DNA from 4 places in the Photobacterium sp. DA100 genome. Region 3 is predicted to be linked to each of the others. Evidence: predicted binding sites of a transcription regulator. Region 3 holds the regulator's gene; each other region holds the start of a gene.
What was found. The regulator CRP, encoded in region 3, controls carbon source genes, mostly activating them, when cyclic AMP is high. The targets are predictions, from matches to a motif close to TGTGANNNNNNTCACA.
Positions count from the first base shown of each region.

Region 1: the regulator CRP is predicted to act here: its motif matches at 2,900-2,915, upstream of rppH (RNA pyrophosphohydrolase).
Region 2: the regulator CRP is predicted to act here: its motif matches at 1,966-1,981, upstream of PTW35_RS14650 (NupC/NupG family nucleoside CNT transporter).
Region 4: the regulator CRP is predicted to act here: its motif matches at 597-612, upstream of udp (uridine phosphorylase).

Region 1 covers NZ_CP119423.1:3,259,854-3,263,331, forward strand. Annotated here, with positions in the region: gene ptsP (phosphoenolpyruvate--protein phosphotransferase) at 1-2,202, opposite strand, end outside; gene rppH (RNA pyrophosphohydrolase) at 2,230-2,748, opposite strand; gene mutH (DNA mismatch repair endonuclease MutH) at 3,329-3,478, shown strand, end outside.
Region 2 covers NZ_CP119423.1:3,201,872-3,205,349, reverse strand. Annotated here, with positions in the region: gene glgX (glycogen debranching protein GlgX) at 1-944, shown strand, start outside; gene PTW35_RS14660 (hypothetical protein) at 959-1,135, shown strand; gene PTW35_RS14655 (TatD family hydrolase) at 1,125-1,919, shown strand; gene PTW35_RS14650 (NupC/NupG family nucleoside CNT transporter) at 2,126-3,385, shown strand.
Region 3 covers NZ_CP119423.1:229,271-232,748, forward strand. Annotated here, with positions in the region: gene PTW35_RS01110 (DUF1338 domain-containing protein) at 1-622, shown strand, start outside; gene PTW35_RS01115 (hypothetical protein) at 716-904, opposite strand; gene crp (cAMP-activated global transcriptional regulator CRP) at 1,092-1,724, opposite strand; gene PTW35_RS01125 (OsmC family protein) at 1,995-2,402, shown strand; gene PTW35_RS01130 (DUF3501 family protein) at 2,413-2,991, opposite strand; gene PTW35_RS01135 (heterodisulfide reductase-related iron-sulfur binding cluster) at 3,015-3,478, opposite strand, start outside.
Region 4 covers NZ_CP119423.1:2,600,930-2,604,407, reverse strand. Annotated here, with positions in the region: gene PTW35_RS11945 (LysE family translocator) at 1-425, opposite strand, end outside; gene udp (uridine phosphorylase) at 813-1,580, shown strand; gene ygjK (alpha-glucosidase) at 2,243-3,478, shown strand, end outside.

The sequences.
Region 1 (3,478 bases), 840 kb from region 3:
CGTATTACGCCTGACCTCATCAGCATAGGTGGCCGACAGTGCGTAATCGGCCAAGTGCTTCATGTCATCGACCGAAACGTGGCGCAGCATGTATTTTATTTTCGCAACATTGCGGGTATTCATACTGAGCGACCGATACCCCATGCCCACCAGAAGCAAGGCGCCAATCGGATCACCGGCCAGCTCACCACACACACTGACAGGGAGCTGCAGCTGCCGACTGACATCAATAATATGCTTGAGCGCATGGATCACCGACGGGTGCAGCGCATCATAGACACCGGCAACCCGTGAATTGTTCCGGTCAACGGCCAACAAATACTGGGTCAGGTCGTTGCTACCGACAGAAATATAATCCACCCGCCCTTTCAGCACCGGTAATTGGTAGAGAATGGAAGGGACTTCAATCATGATTCCGATCCGGGGCCGACGTAAAACAAACCCCTGCTCGGCTGCTGTTTTCGCGACCTCGGTATAGGCCCGTTCAATCAGTACCAGCGACTCGTCCAGCTCGGCAATGCCGGAAATCATTGGCAGCAAGATATCCATGTTGTCATGGCCGATACTGGCTTTAAGCATCGCCCGCACCTGAATCAAGAAGATCTCGGGATGATCCAGGGTAAAACGGATGCCTCGCCAGCCCAGGAACGGGTTATCCTCTTCAATCGCTAGGTAAGGCAGCGGTTTATCACCTCCGATATCCAAGGTGCGCATAACCACTGGTTTGCCGCCATAGGTTTCTAGGATCGACTGATATTGCTGTGTCTGCTCTTCTTCCGACGGGAAACTGCGCTGCAGCAGGAACGGCACCTCGGTACGGTACAAGCCAACGCCATCGACACCGCGGTTTACGGCAATACTGGTATCGGCACTGAGGCCAGCATTGAGAAAGATGTGGATCCGCTCACCATCGAGTGTCGCCGCCGGTTTGTCCAATCCGGTTTCAACGACTGCCGCCAGCTCCTGCTCTTCTTTCTGTAAACGCCGATATTCAGCCAGCACATGACGGTTCGGGTTGACCAGCAAGTCGCCACGGTAACCGTCGACAATGACCAGGCTGTTATGAATTTTCTCCGGCACAAAATCGATCCCCATCACCGCGGGGATCCCCAGCGCTCTGGAAAGAATCGCGGCATGAGAGTTGGCCGCCCCTTCCTGGGAAACGACGGCAGCCAGCTTATCGCGCGGCACGCTGGCCAGCATGGCTGCGGTCAGCTCACGGGTCAGCAATACAACCGGCTCCTCCCAAGAGAGTTCGGAAGCCTCCTCATTGGCCAAAAAGAACAGCAACCGCTGGCCCAGCTCACGGATATCCTGCGCCCGCTCCTTGAGGTAGGCATCTTCCATATTGGCGAAACGGGCAGAATAAGTTTCCACCACTTGGCGGATCGCCCACTCGGCCAAATCACCGCCAGCAATTTTATGGAACAGATCCTTGCGCAGCATGGGGTCATTGAGCAGGTGGCTGAACAGGTCGAATATGGCCAGCGTTTCCTTGTGCAGTTCACTGTCGAAGCGCTTACGCAGGCGGCGAAACTCGGCGCTCGCCATCTCGATGGCGATACTCAACCGCTCTTGTTCCGCTTCGCGATCCAGGCAGGAGGCGGGGACTACGTGTTCCAGCCGGGGCTGATTGTCGTCCCACCAGGCACGAGCAACCGCTACCCCGGAGGAGGCCGCAGAGCCTACCAAATGCAGGCCGTTATGCTGATCCGGCCACATCCCCTGCGCCTTGGCGTGGGCAAGCAACACGGCCAGCTGGGCGGCCAGCGTCACCATGAAGGACTCTTCACTCTCGTCGAACTCACGCTGTTCACGCTGCTGGATAACCAGTACACCCAGAACTTGGCGCTGATGAATAATCGGCGTACCGAAAAAGGAGCTGAAAGACTCTTCCCCGATCCCAGGGAGATGTTTGAAATGAGGGTGATGCCGGGCATCGGCTACATTAATCGGTTCAGCCCGGTCGGCAACCAGACCAACCAACCCTTGGCCAAAAGGCAAGCCAACATGACGATGGGGCTTTCTCAGCCCCTTGGTCGCCATCAAGGTAAAACGCTGGCGCTGCTCATCCGCAATATAGACCGAACAACACTCGGTCTTCATTGCCTTGCAGGTGCTGATCACCAGTTGTTCGAGGGCATCAAGCAGACTCGGGGCTGCCGCCACCTTCTCAACAATTTCTCTTAGTTGCGTCAGCATAATCCGCCCCGCTCCCTACCAACTGACTTAGCCGCGCTTGACTCGGCGCTTTTTTCGCTCTTTGCGCTCTTTAAAAGGCATGGCTATGGCAGCAAATTCTTTTAATGCTCTGCGATATACATCTCGCTTGAAAGACACAACCTGCCGCACGGGATACCAATAGCTGACCCAGCGCCAACCATCGAACTCCGGCGTACTGCCACGTTGCATATTCACCTTAGACTCATCGCATTCTAGACTGAGCAGAAACCACTTCTGCTTTTGCCCGATACAAACCGGCTTGGAATCCCAGCGAACCAGCCGCTTGGGTAATTTGTAACGCAGCCAATGGCGGCTAGACGCCACAATCCGTACATCCTTCTTGGTTAGCCCTACTTCCTCGTATAATTCCCGATACATGGCTTGCTCAGGGGTCTCCCCCTCATCAATCCCACCTTGCGGAAACTGCCAGGAATGTTGTCCATATCGTCGAGCCCAGAATACTTGGCCATGGCTATTACAGATCACAATACCCACATTTGGGCGGTACCCATCGCCATCAATCACTGGACGACCTCAATTAAATCTCTATTAATAGTGATTTTTTCACAGACAACCCTATGGGTAAACAAACATTGTTATTTATCCGTCTATTTTCCTAGCTGAGCCACACAATCTGGATAACTTTTCGCTGCCGGATACTTTATAAACATCACAATGAGACATAGCCCACATTTATACACGTTTTCTGTGGATAGAATTGTGAAGAAGCCGTCAATCCAGTGGGTTACTTTGCCAGCGGGAGCTACAAGCAAACAAGAAGACACTGCATAAACACCAAACAAAAACCTTACTAAACATAGACTAAAGAATAAAAAGTGAATTTTACCGCCACTTTATGACTAGATCATTACTGTCACACTTTTAGATCGGTTAAAGATCAACCACCCATCATTTTATCCACATCAAAAAGCATCAACCACTCAAAAAACCACCAGCCAACTGGTTAAATTACCAACCAACCCCTGTATAAATGCACAGACAAGGTATAATGATGTTTTTTTCAGCGCACCCTGTGGATAACTAGATAATAGGATCCTTCATCGCGGCTATGGTAGGATCGCCTGCCACACAGAAGGTAAACACCATGCAACCGACTCCGAAGACTGAACAGGAACTTTTGATGCGTGCCAACGCACTCGCCGGGATGACCCTCGGCGAACTGGCGCAAATGGCCAATATCACGGTCCCGCCAGATCTGCGGCGTGACAAAGGCTGGGTGGGGCAGCTGCTGGAA
Region 2 (3,478 bases), 900 kb from region 3:
CCTGGGATGCGGCAGGCCTGTATCAGGTCGGTTCGTTTATCGGAGATCGCTGGAATGAATGGAACGGCAAGTTCCGTGACGATGTTAGGGCATTCTGGCGTGGTGATGCTGGTTACGTCAGCCGGTTTGCCTCGCGGATCTTGGGGTCGCCGGACATGTACTGCAGCCACCACCATTCGCCGCACCGCTCGGTGAACTTCATTTGTGCCCATGACGGCTTCACCCTCAACGACCTGGTGAGCTACAGCGAAAAGCACAACGAGGCCAACGGGGAGGGCAATCGCGATGGTGACAACCATAACCTGTCAAGCAACTACGGGGTGGAAGGGCCGACGGCCATTGCCGAGATAGAATCGCTGCGCCACCGCCAGTGTAAGAACATGCTGGCGACACTGTTCCTGGCGCTCGGTACCCCGATGCTCAATATGGGCGACGAAGTGCGCCGGACCCAGCAGGGCAACAACAATGCCTACTGCCAAGATAATGAAATCAGCTGGTTTGACTGGAGCTTGGTGGATACCCACAGCGATTTGCTGCGCTTTGTCACTTTGCTAAGCCAGTTGCGCACCGCCGAGCCGACCATCGACTGGAACATGCACATGTCGCTTAATTCGGTGCTCGAGGATGTCGGGATCCGCTGGCACGGGATCCAGCCCGGCCAGCCCGATTGGTCGGAAAACTCTCATTCCATCGCCTTGACAGTGTACCACCCGATCACCCAGGACGAGCTGTACGTGATCTGCAATGCCTTCTGGGATCCGCTGGAGTTTACCCTGCCGGATCGCCACAGCAGCGACTGGCACCTGGTGATCAATACCGCCAAGCCGTCCCCCTATGATATTTATCCCATCGATGACGCACCGCTCTATACCCGCGATACCATCTTGGCGACCGGGCGTAGTATGATCGTTATGGTTGCCAAGGCCACCAAAACGACAACCTAACAGGATAGATAGCCATGATGTCACTCATAAAGCGTGGGATAGCGGTCTATGACCGCTGGTGTGAAAAAATGGGTCTGGTGCCCGAGAATCGCCGCTGCTGTGCGCCGGTTCGCTATGACAGTGACGACCCTCGCCACCCAGCCAACAGGCAGAGTGGCGCTGCCGTACAGGGCAAGTCGGATGCTGATTGATAGCCACTGTCATTTTGATTTTGCGCCGTTTTGTGATGACCCCGAGCATTACTTGGCATTGGCCCGCCAGGCCGGGGTAGAGAAGATCGTGATCCCGGCCGTCGGGCAGCGGAACTGGCAGGTGCTGCGTGACTTGTCCGGAAGCTTCCCCAACCTCTATTTTGGCCTGGGGTTACACCCTTTTTTCAGTACCGAGCATGATGCAAACGCCTTGTCGCAGTTGGAGTCGGCGCTGGCCGCAGAGGCTGTGCTGCGAGAAAAAAGCGTATCTCGCTGCGTTGCTGTTGGGGAATGTGGACTAGACTTTGCCATTGTGAATGCCGATAGAGATCAACAGATTTCGTTATTGGCAGCCCAGTTACAGCTGGCCAACCGCTTTGAACTGCCGGTGATTTTGCATTGCCGCAAGGCGTTTCCCGAGTTGCTTCGGGTTTTGAGGCAAAACAGGCCGATTGCCGGTGGGGTGTACCATGGATTTAGTGGTAGCCACCAACAGGCACAGCAGCTTATTGATCTAGGTATCAAAATTGGTGTCGGGGGAACGATTACATATCGCCGGGCCAATAAGACTCGAAATACAATAGCTGCACTGCCACTGGATGCATTGCTGCTGGAAACGGACGCACCAGACATGCCAGTCGCTGGGTTTCAAGGGGAGCCAAACCGACCTGATCGGTTAGTGAATGTGCTGGGTGAGCTTGCAGCGATCCGGGCGGAAAGTGAACAGGAAATTAAGCAGGTCATTAGCTTAACCACTGCTGAACTTTTCCGTATCCAGGTGTGAATGAGCATCACAAAATAAACGTTTGCGTAAAACGTTTGCGTTAAAGTGTGATGGGTCTCACATTTGGAATTGAACTTTCACTCCCTTTCCTTGCAAACTGTGAAGTCGGCATTATTTTATCCGCCGCAGCATGAGTATAATGCGCCGGACTCTTAATGAGCCGAATTGTCGAGACGCCAAACTTAACTAAAGGGAAGCCATAAACTATGAGCATGTTTATGAGCCTGGTTGGGATGGCAGTACTGCTAGGTCTTGCAGTACTTCTATCTGATAACCGTAAAGCTATCAATCTACGTACTGTGGGTGGTGCATTTGCCATCCAATTCTGTTTGGGTGCATTTGTTCTTTATGTACCTGTTGGCCGTGACGTACTGTATGGTATGTCTAACGCCGTTGCCAACGTTATCGCCTACGGTAACGACGGTATCAACTTCCTATTCGGTGGCCTAACTTCAGACAAAATGTTTGAAGTGTTCGGTGGTGGCGGCTTCGTGTTTGCCCTGCGCGTACTACCAGTAATTGTTTTCTTCTCTGCACTGATCAGCGTACTTTACTACCTGGGCATCATGCAGGTTGTGATCAACATCCTAGGTGGTGGTCTGCAGAAAGCACTGGGTACTTCTCGTGCCGAATCAATGTCTGCAACAGCTAACATCTTCGTTGGTCAAACGGAAGCTCCTTTGGTTATCCGTCCGTTCGTACCAAAAATGACTCAGTCTGAGCTGTTCGCGGTTATGTGTGGTGGTCTGGCGTCTGTAGCGGGTGGTGTACTTGCGGGTTATGCTTCTATGGGTGTACCTCTAGAATACCTGATCGCTGCTTCATTCATGGCAGCTCCGGGTGGTCTTCTATTTGCTAAGATCATCAAGCCTGAAACTGAAGAGCCAATTGAGCAGCTTGCAAGCGATGCAAATGCAGGTGACGACAAGCCAGCTAACGTCATTGACGCAGCGGCAGCGGGTGCCTCTTCTGGTATGCAGCTAGCGCTAAACGTGGGTGCAATGCTTCTAGCCTTCATCGGTCTGATCGCTCTAATCAACGGTATGCTAGGTGGCATCGGTGGTTGGTTCGGTATGCCTGAGCTGACTCTAGAGCTTATCCTAGGTTACGTATTCTCTCCTCTTGCATTCCTAATCGGTGTGCCATGGGAAGAAGCAACGATCGCAGGTTCTTTCATCGGTCAGAAGCTGGTAGTTAACGAATTCGTTGCTTACCTGAACTTTGCCCCATACCTAGCTGAAGGTGCTGCAGTTACTCTATCTACGAAGACTGAAGCAATCATCTCGTTCGCTCTATGTGGTTTCGCCAACCTATCTTCAGTAGCAATCCTACTGGGTGGTCTAGGTGGTCTGGCGCCAAGCCGTCGCCACGATATCGCACGCTTCGGTATGAAAGCTGTTGCCGCTGGTACGCTTTCTAACCTGATGTCTGCAACTATCGCAGGTCTATTCATCAGCCTTGCTTAATTATAGCGAGCTGAAAGCCTGATAAAACGCCGCGGGTAACCGCGGCGTTTTTGTATGTAAAAAACACGGGTTTCTGGTTCCTAGGTCCTAGAT
Region 3 (3,478 bases):
GTTTATCGCGCTTGGCTACAAGCCGTGTGGCCGTTATCACTTCGAGGCCAAGAAGCTGTACGCCGAGCACTTTGAGCACCCCAATCCACTGGCACCCAAAGTGTTTATCAGCGAGCTGATGGTCGGCCAGTTTAGCTCCTTGCTGCAGCAAACGGTCAGGGATCTGGTTGATCAGGTTCCCGAGCAGGCCATGCACGATCCGGCCTTTTTGTATGGTGGCCGATTGTGGGATCTGGACTACGCGACCTATGAGTTGCTGGCGGCAGAGAGCGAATATGCCGGCTGGCTGGCCGCCCATGGTTTCGGGGCCAATCACTTTACTGTCAGCCTCAACCAGCTCGAGCAGTTTACCGAGGTGGCCGAGGTCAATCACCTACTGCGCCATAACGGTTTCGAAATCAATAGTTCGGGCGGTGAGGTCAAGGGCAGTCCCGAGGTGATGCTGGAGCAGTCATCGACCATGGCTGATAGGGTAGAGGTCGGCTTTACCGATGGTGTGTATACCATCCCCGGTGGCTTCTATGAGTTTGCCAAGCGTTATCCGAAGGAAGACGGCGAGCTGTATACCGGCTTTGTCGAGGCGTCGGCTGACAAGATCTTCGAAAGTACCGACGCAGGTTAACGTCGCAGCCCTCGCTGCAGCGGGTAGCGTAAAAGTCCCAAGCCCAAGAGCCTGTGGCCACTTGCTGTCACAGGCTCAGTTCTATGCGTTGTACTAATGCTTGAAACTGTCGAGCGGATAGCCCAAGTGAGCTCCAGGCGAGTGGCGCTTCACCCTCTCGTGCTGCTCGAGGTAGTGGCGGCTGTCACTGAAACCGGTCATTTCGATGGTATCAGGAAGCGGCGAAATGATCCCGCGGTGCAAGTGGTGGGAGCTGTGTGGTGAAAAGCGTTCGATGTCCATACCGGTATTCCATTACAGGTGATGAGGGTTGATATGCACAATGTAGCATTAAGCGGTGTAGATACAAGCATAAAAACAGTGATGCGCTAGACAGTAATGCTGTGTAAGTATGAAAGGGGCGGGCGAGAGGCAATAAAAAAAGCCGCATGATGCGGCTTTTGGCTATCTGCTTGTTCAAACGGGCTGCTTAGCGCGTACCGTAAACAACGATGGTCTTACCGTGGGCTGAGATCAGGTTCTGCTCTTCCAGCATCTTCAAGATGCGGCCCACCGTCTCGCGGGAACAGCCAACAATCTGGCCGATTTCCTGACGGGTGATCTTGATCTGCATACCGTCTGGGTGCGTCATTGCGTCTGGCTGTTTGGCCAGGTTCAATAGTGTCTGTGCGATACGGCCGGTAACATCCAAGAATGCCAAGTCACCTACTTTCTGGCTCGTCACCTGAAGGCGGCTTGCCATCTGTGCCGATAGGCGCATTAGGATATCCGGGTTAACCTGGATAAGCTGGCGGAATTTCTTGAACGAAATTTCTGCTACTTCACAAGGGGTCTTGGCACGAACCCAAGCGGTACGCTCTTGGCCTTCTTCGAATAGGCCTAATTCACCGATGAAGTCACCTTGGTTTAGGTAAGACAGGATCATTTCCTTACCTTCTTCATCCTTGATCAGGACCGCAACAGAACCTTTGACGATGTAGTAGAGCGTCTCTGCTTTTTCACCCGCGTGGATCAAAGTACTCTTTGATGGGTATTTATGAATGTGGCAATGGGAAAGAAACCACTCTAGAGTTGGATCTGTTTGAGGTTTACCTGGAACCATATTACTAACTTCCTCTGCGTTTGTTGCCCAACAACGACGTCCTTCAAAATGAGGCTGGGCCTAATCATAATTAGCTCGTCGTTTAGGATATTCAGTCAACCGCTGGGCTGCAAGCTCACGTGAATAATTAGTTCAGATTTTATCTTTTTTCGGCGCGCTTTTCTTGATATTGATCTATCTGAAAAGGCCATTTTGTAGTCATAAGTGTGCACATGATCACACAGTTGCTAGATAGTGCCCAAAGCCCCTAAAAGTTGTAAGGAGAAAGCAATGCAATCACGAGTGAAATGGGTCGAAAATATGACCTTTCTAGGACAGTCAAATTCTGGCCACAGCGTAGTTATGGACGGTAACGGTGGCGAAAAAGCACCGAGTCCGATGGAGTTGGTATTGATGGCTGCAGGCGGGTGTAGCTCGGTGGATGTGGTTGATGGTCTTAAGTCGGCGGGGCAGAAAATTACCGGCTGCGAAGCGCAGATCTCCTCGGTACGACGCGAGCAGGCCCCGCGCATTTTTACCACGGCCAATTTGCATTTCGTCGTCACTGGTGAAAACTTGGATGAAGCGGTTGTGGCCAAGACGGTAGCAGACTCGTTGGAAAAATACTGCTCGGTATGCCTGATGTTGGGTGAAGGGGTCGAGATGACCCATTCATACGAAGTGCTGGAGCAGCTTTGATCTAGCGGCATTAGTCGAGATCGGCGAGCAGCGCCAGTCGCTGCTCGGCGGTCAGCTCGGTGACGGCCCGGTAGTGGGGATGGTCGATCCCCATTTTCACATGGGCCCCCTGCTTGAGCAGGCTGATGTCTGACTGGCTCAGCTCAAAGCGCAAGAAGTGGACGCTGGATGTTTTGTTCCGGTCTTCCCGGGCTAGGTCCTCGTCGCATATAGGACTTACTCGCTCCCCGCCATTGACTTGGATCCACGTTTTCCGTTCAATACCGACCAGCCGCTGCAGCTGGCGTTTGCGCTCCTCCGGCGCCGGGTACTCGATCATCATCGTAGCCTTCCAATTACTGCCGTCGGGGATCAGCGGATTGTAGGCCGCAAGTTCGTCGGCGATCCCTTCGGGCTCGAAGATCCGCTCAACGCGCAGCATTTCCTGGATCTGGTACTGGATGGTCAGCCTGTCTTCGAAATAGAGCTTTACATCGGGGCCGATCGCGATGCGCCGTGGCTGTTTATGGGCCATTACCCGCTGCCGGAACTCAGGCCGTTGGCGGGCATATACCTCGAGGGACATTAGGTCGGAAGCGGAAAGGGTCATGGGAGCTCCTTGTTGGTTGAAGGTCATAGCCCATAGGCTTTGCGCAGTAAGGTAATGGGATGCTCGGCCTGCTCGATATTGCTGGCCAAATTGGCCAGGTGGGTGGCTGCCATCGGGCAGTCGCTGGTGAAATGATCCAGCGGATGCAGCTCGAGTTTGCGGACCACCGGGCGGCCAATTTTAACGGCGAGCTCATGGCTCTCGACCTTGACCGCGTAAGTACCGTCGTGGCCGGAGCAGCGCGGCTGGGTATGCAGGGTCGTGCCGGGAACCAACTTGAGGATCTCTTCGGTTTTCATGCCGATATTCTGCACCCGCTGGTGGCAGGCGACTTGGTAGCCGATGTCTCCCAGGGGATGCGGAAAGTCGGTGTTGAGCAAGCCGGCCTTGTGGCGGAGCGACAGATATTCAAAAGGGTCGAAGAAGGCGTCCCGCACCCTTAGCACGTCCGGGTCATCCGGAAACAACAGCGGCAGCTCCTGTTTGA
Region 4 (3,478 bases), 1.5 Mb from region 3:
TTGATGAACGGGGGCAGCAGCGAAATCATAAATGCCCATCCCTTTGGATTGGCAATGGCCGTAACAAACCCCTGTATGGCCAATCCGACCGCAGAGGTATCCACTTCCTCATCGATATTATCCGGAATTGCGAGCTTGCCCCTAGAGCGCCACATCTGGATCCCCAGCCAGAACAAATAGCCGCCACCGAGATATTTTAGTAGCAGGAACATTGCAGGGTAGTTGAGCATAATGGCTGCCACACCTACCACAGAAGCGATGGAAACCAATGCGACCCCGATCAGCTCCCCCCACATCATCGGCAGGCTTCTGCGAACCCCAATCGTCATACCCAGCGTCATCGATAGCGTCATGCACATTCCAGGCGTAACCGAGACGAAAAAGAAAGTAGGAATAAAAACAGCCAAAATGGCGAAGTCGATCATCAATTAACATCCTTGCGGTTAACTATACTGACGGGGCAACGAGAATAATTGAAAAAATATTATCAGTTAACTCAATAACAAAAAATAGTGTGATAAGCCGCACGGGCAAACGTTTTTTGGTGATCTGTGTCACTTTATCATGAAACATGAAATTAATGTAATTTCGCTTACTGTGACTGCGATCACTCAAATGCTAATTTTTATCAGCTATCGTAATTAAGTGTTTACGAACTCTTATTATGAATAAACGGTTTATACCCAAGTGATTACCAGATAGCTGACTCAGCGCTGGGATCTTCATGTTGAAGCCATTTGGGTATAAACAAAACTAATCAGCCGCTGGCCTCAATTTCCCTACCAGGCGGCAACAATAGAAAGGATATGATTATGTCTGACAACGCAGTATTCCATTTGGGTGTGAACAAAGCAGATCTTAACGGTGCAGAGCTAGCCATTATTCCTGGTGACCCGGCACGAGTTGAAAAAATCGCAAACCTAATGGATAACCCTGAGTTTCTAGCAAGCTCTCGTGAATACACGGTGTACCGCGCTAAGTTGGATGGTAAGTCTGTTGTTGTTTGTTCTACCGGTATTGGCGGCCCGTCTACGTCAATTGCTGTTGAAGAGTTGGCACAGCTGGGTGTGCGTACGTTCCTTCGTGTCGGTACAACCGGTGCTATCCAGCCGCACATCAACGTAGGCGATATGATCGTAACGACGGGTTCTGTCCGTCTAGATGGCGCAAGCTTGCACTTCGCCCCAATGGAGTTCCCTGCGGTAGCTGATTTCGATGTGGCTACAGCAATGAAAGCGGCATGTGATGCCGATGGTGCGACCGTTCACACAGGCGTAACCGCATCAAGTGATACGTTCTACCCAGGTCAGGAGCGTTACGACACATTCTCTGGTCGTATTGTCCGTCGTTTCCAAGGCTCGATGAAAGAGTGGCAGGAAATGGGCGTGCTTAACTTCGAAATGGAATCAGCAACGCTGCTAACCATGTGTGCAAGCTCAGGCCTTCGTGCCGGCTGTGTTGCTGGTGTTATTATCAACCGCACTCAGAAAGAAATTCCGGATCACGCAACGTTGAAAGAAACAGAAGCGCGCTCTATCAAGGTTGTGGTTGAAGCAGCCCGCCGTATGCTTGCTGAGTAATCGGTTATTACCCAGCCGGATACCGAGTAGAGAAGCCAGCTCAATTGAGCTGGCTTTTTTTTACTTCCAATAACCGCACATGCAGCGGCTGTCGTTTGGTACCTTGTATCTGGTTTCACTTGCATAAATATACTGGCGATATTTTGCTCATGCAGGGTACTGTGCCCAAGCAGGTTGCTGTTACATAAGCAAGGTCTGGGTAACATTTGAAATAAACTGTTGTTGGTATTGTTGCATCTATGGCGCATGTTTCTGTCGGTAATGAAAATGAACAGGCTCCATTACGTGACCCTGAGTCCATAGTTATTGGCAGCGACAGCTTTTATCAGTTTCTTTAAGTAACAAAGAAACCATTTTGCCAACAGTGATCTGCTTGCAGGAAATCAAAATTTAGTAAAAAGTTGATTGTGATATTGATTCCGAACTTAACTTACTGTTATGAATTACTTTTCACTTCATTCCGGATGGTTATTCAAGGCGGTTTGATTAATTGTTTTACTGAAAAATTTTACTGTGACTACGATCTATTTTACTTAAAATTTTACTCGTTATTATTTCCTCCGCTAATAAACAAGCTTGTTATATGTAAATAAAAAAGCGCCTGCCAGCCAATACAAGAATCGCACAGATCACGGCGGCGGGTGACATCGGGGGATTTTTTAATGACTTTTCGTAAAACGTGTTTAGCCGTGTTGATTGGTTCCGTCGTGGCATTGGCGGGGTGTAATAGCAGCAGTAGCAAATCAGAAAAAGAGGCCGGATTACCGAGCAACGATTTTATCAATGTGATCGACAGAAGTGGCGCGCCAGAGTACCTGCGCGATTATGACGAATACAGCAACTTGAAGTTTAACGCGTTTGTTGACAACGGGGCCTGGCACGGTCACTTGCTACCGGCAGATGAGCAAGGCTATGGCACCTTTGGCGGTATCATGCAGGTGACCCAGGAGTATGCGCATTTCATGTCGGGCCAGACATTCGACAAACTTCACATTACCGATACCATCAGCGGCGAGACGATTGATCTTTCCGCAGCCGAAGCCAAGGTCTACAGCACGCCGGGGGCGCTGGTACAGATCTTGAAGACCGATAAGCTTGAAGTGCAGATGGTGCTTCGCTTTGTCACCGATCGAACCTCGTTGGTTGAAACCAAACTGACTAACCTGACGAGTCAGGACATGGATCTGCAATTGTTGTGGGACGGTGAGCTGCTGCAAAAGGCGCGCTCGACACCGGGTTACGAAAACCAGACCGTTGACCAGATGTATCCGGAATACAATCGCCAAATCCACGCCACGGATAATGGCCTGAAAATCACTTTCGGTGACATGAAAGGCAACTGGGCAATTCGTAACGATGATGACAGTGAGTTCCGTATTGCCCGCTCGGTCAGCACCCAAACACATGTGATGCCAAACGAAATCTCGTACGCCTCTGTTGGCCACCAGCCGCTGTCAGCAAAGGGCACTGCGAGCATCTACACCACTTATTCCCACCTGCACAACGGTGCTGAGGTAACGAAAGAAACAGGCAAAGTAACGGATATTCTCAACAACCCGCAGCCATACATGATAGCTGCCGATGAGCGTTGGGCGGGTTACCTGTCATCGGGCATGGTCAACGGTCAGGCGACCGATGAACAGGCGCGGGTTGGCGTAAAAGCCATTATGACCCTTAACGGTAACTGGCGTTCGGCTGCCGGTGATGTCCATCAGGCAACGGTGACGCCATCGGTAACGGCGCGTTGGTTCTCCGGTAACCTCACCTGGCCTTGGGATACCTGGAAACAGGCTTACGCCATGGCGCACTTCAACCCAGATGTGGCCATGGACAATATCCGCACGGTATTTGAATACCAGGTGCAGGAAGACGATCCGATCAGGCCGCAGGACAAAGGC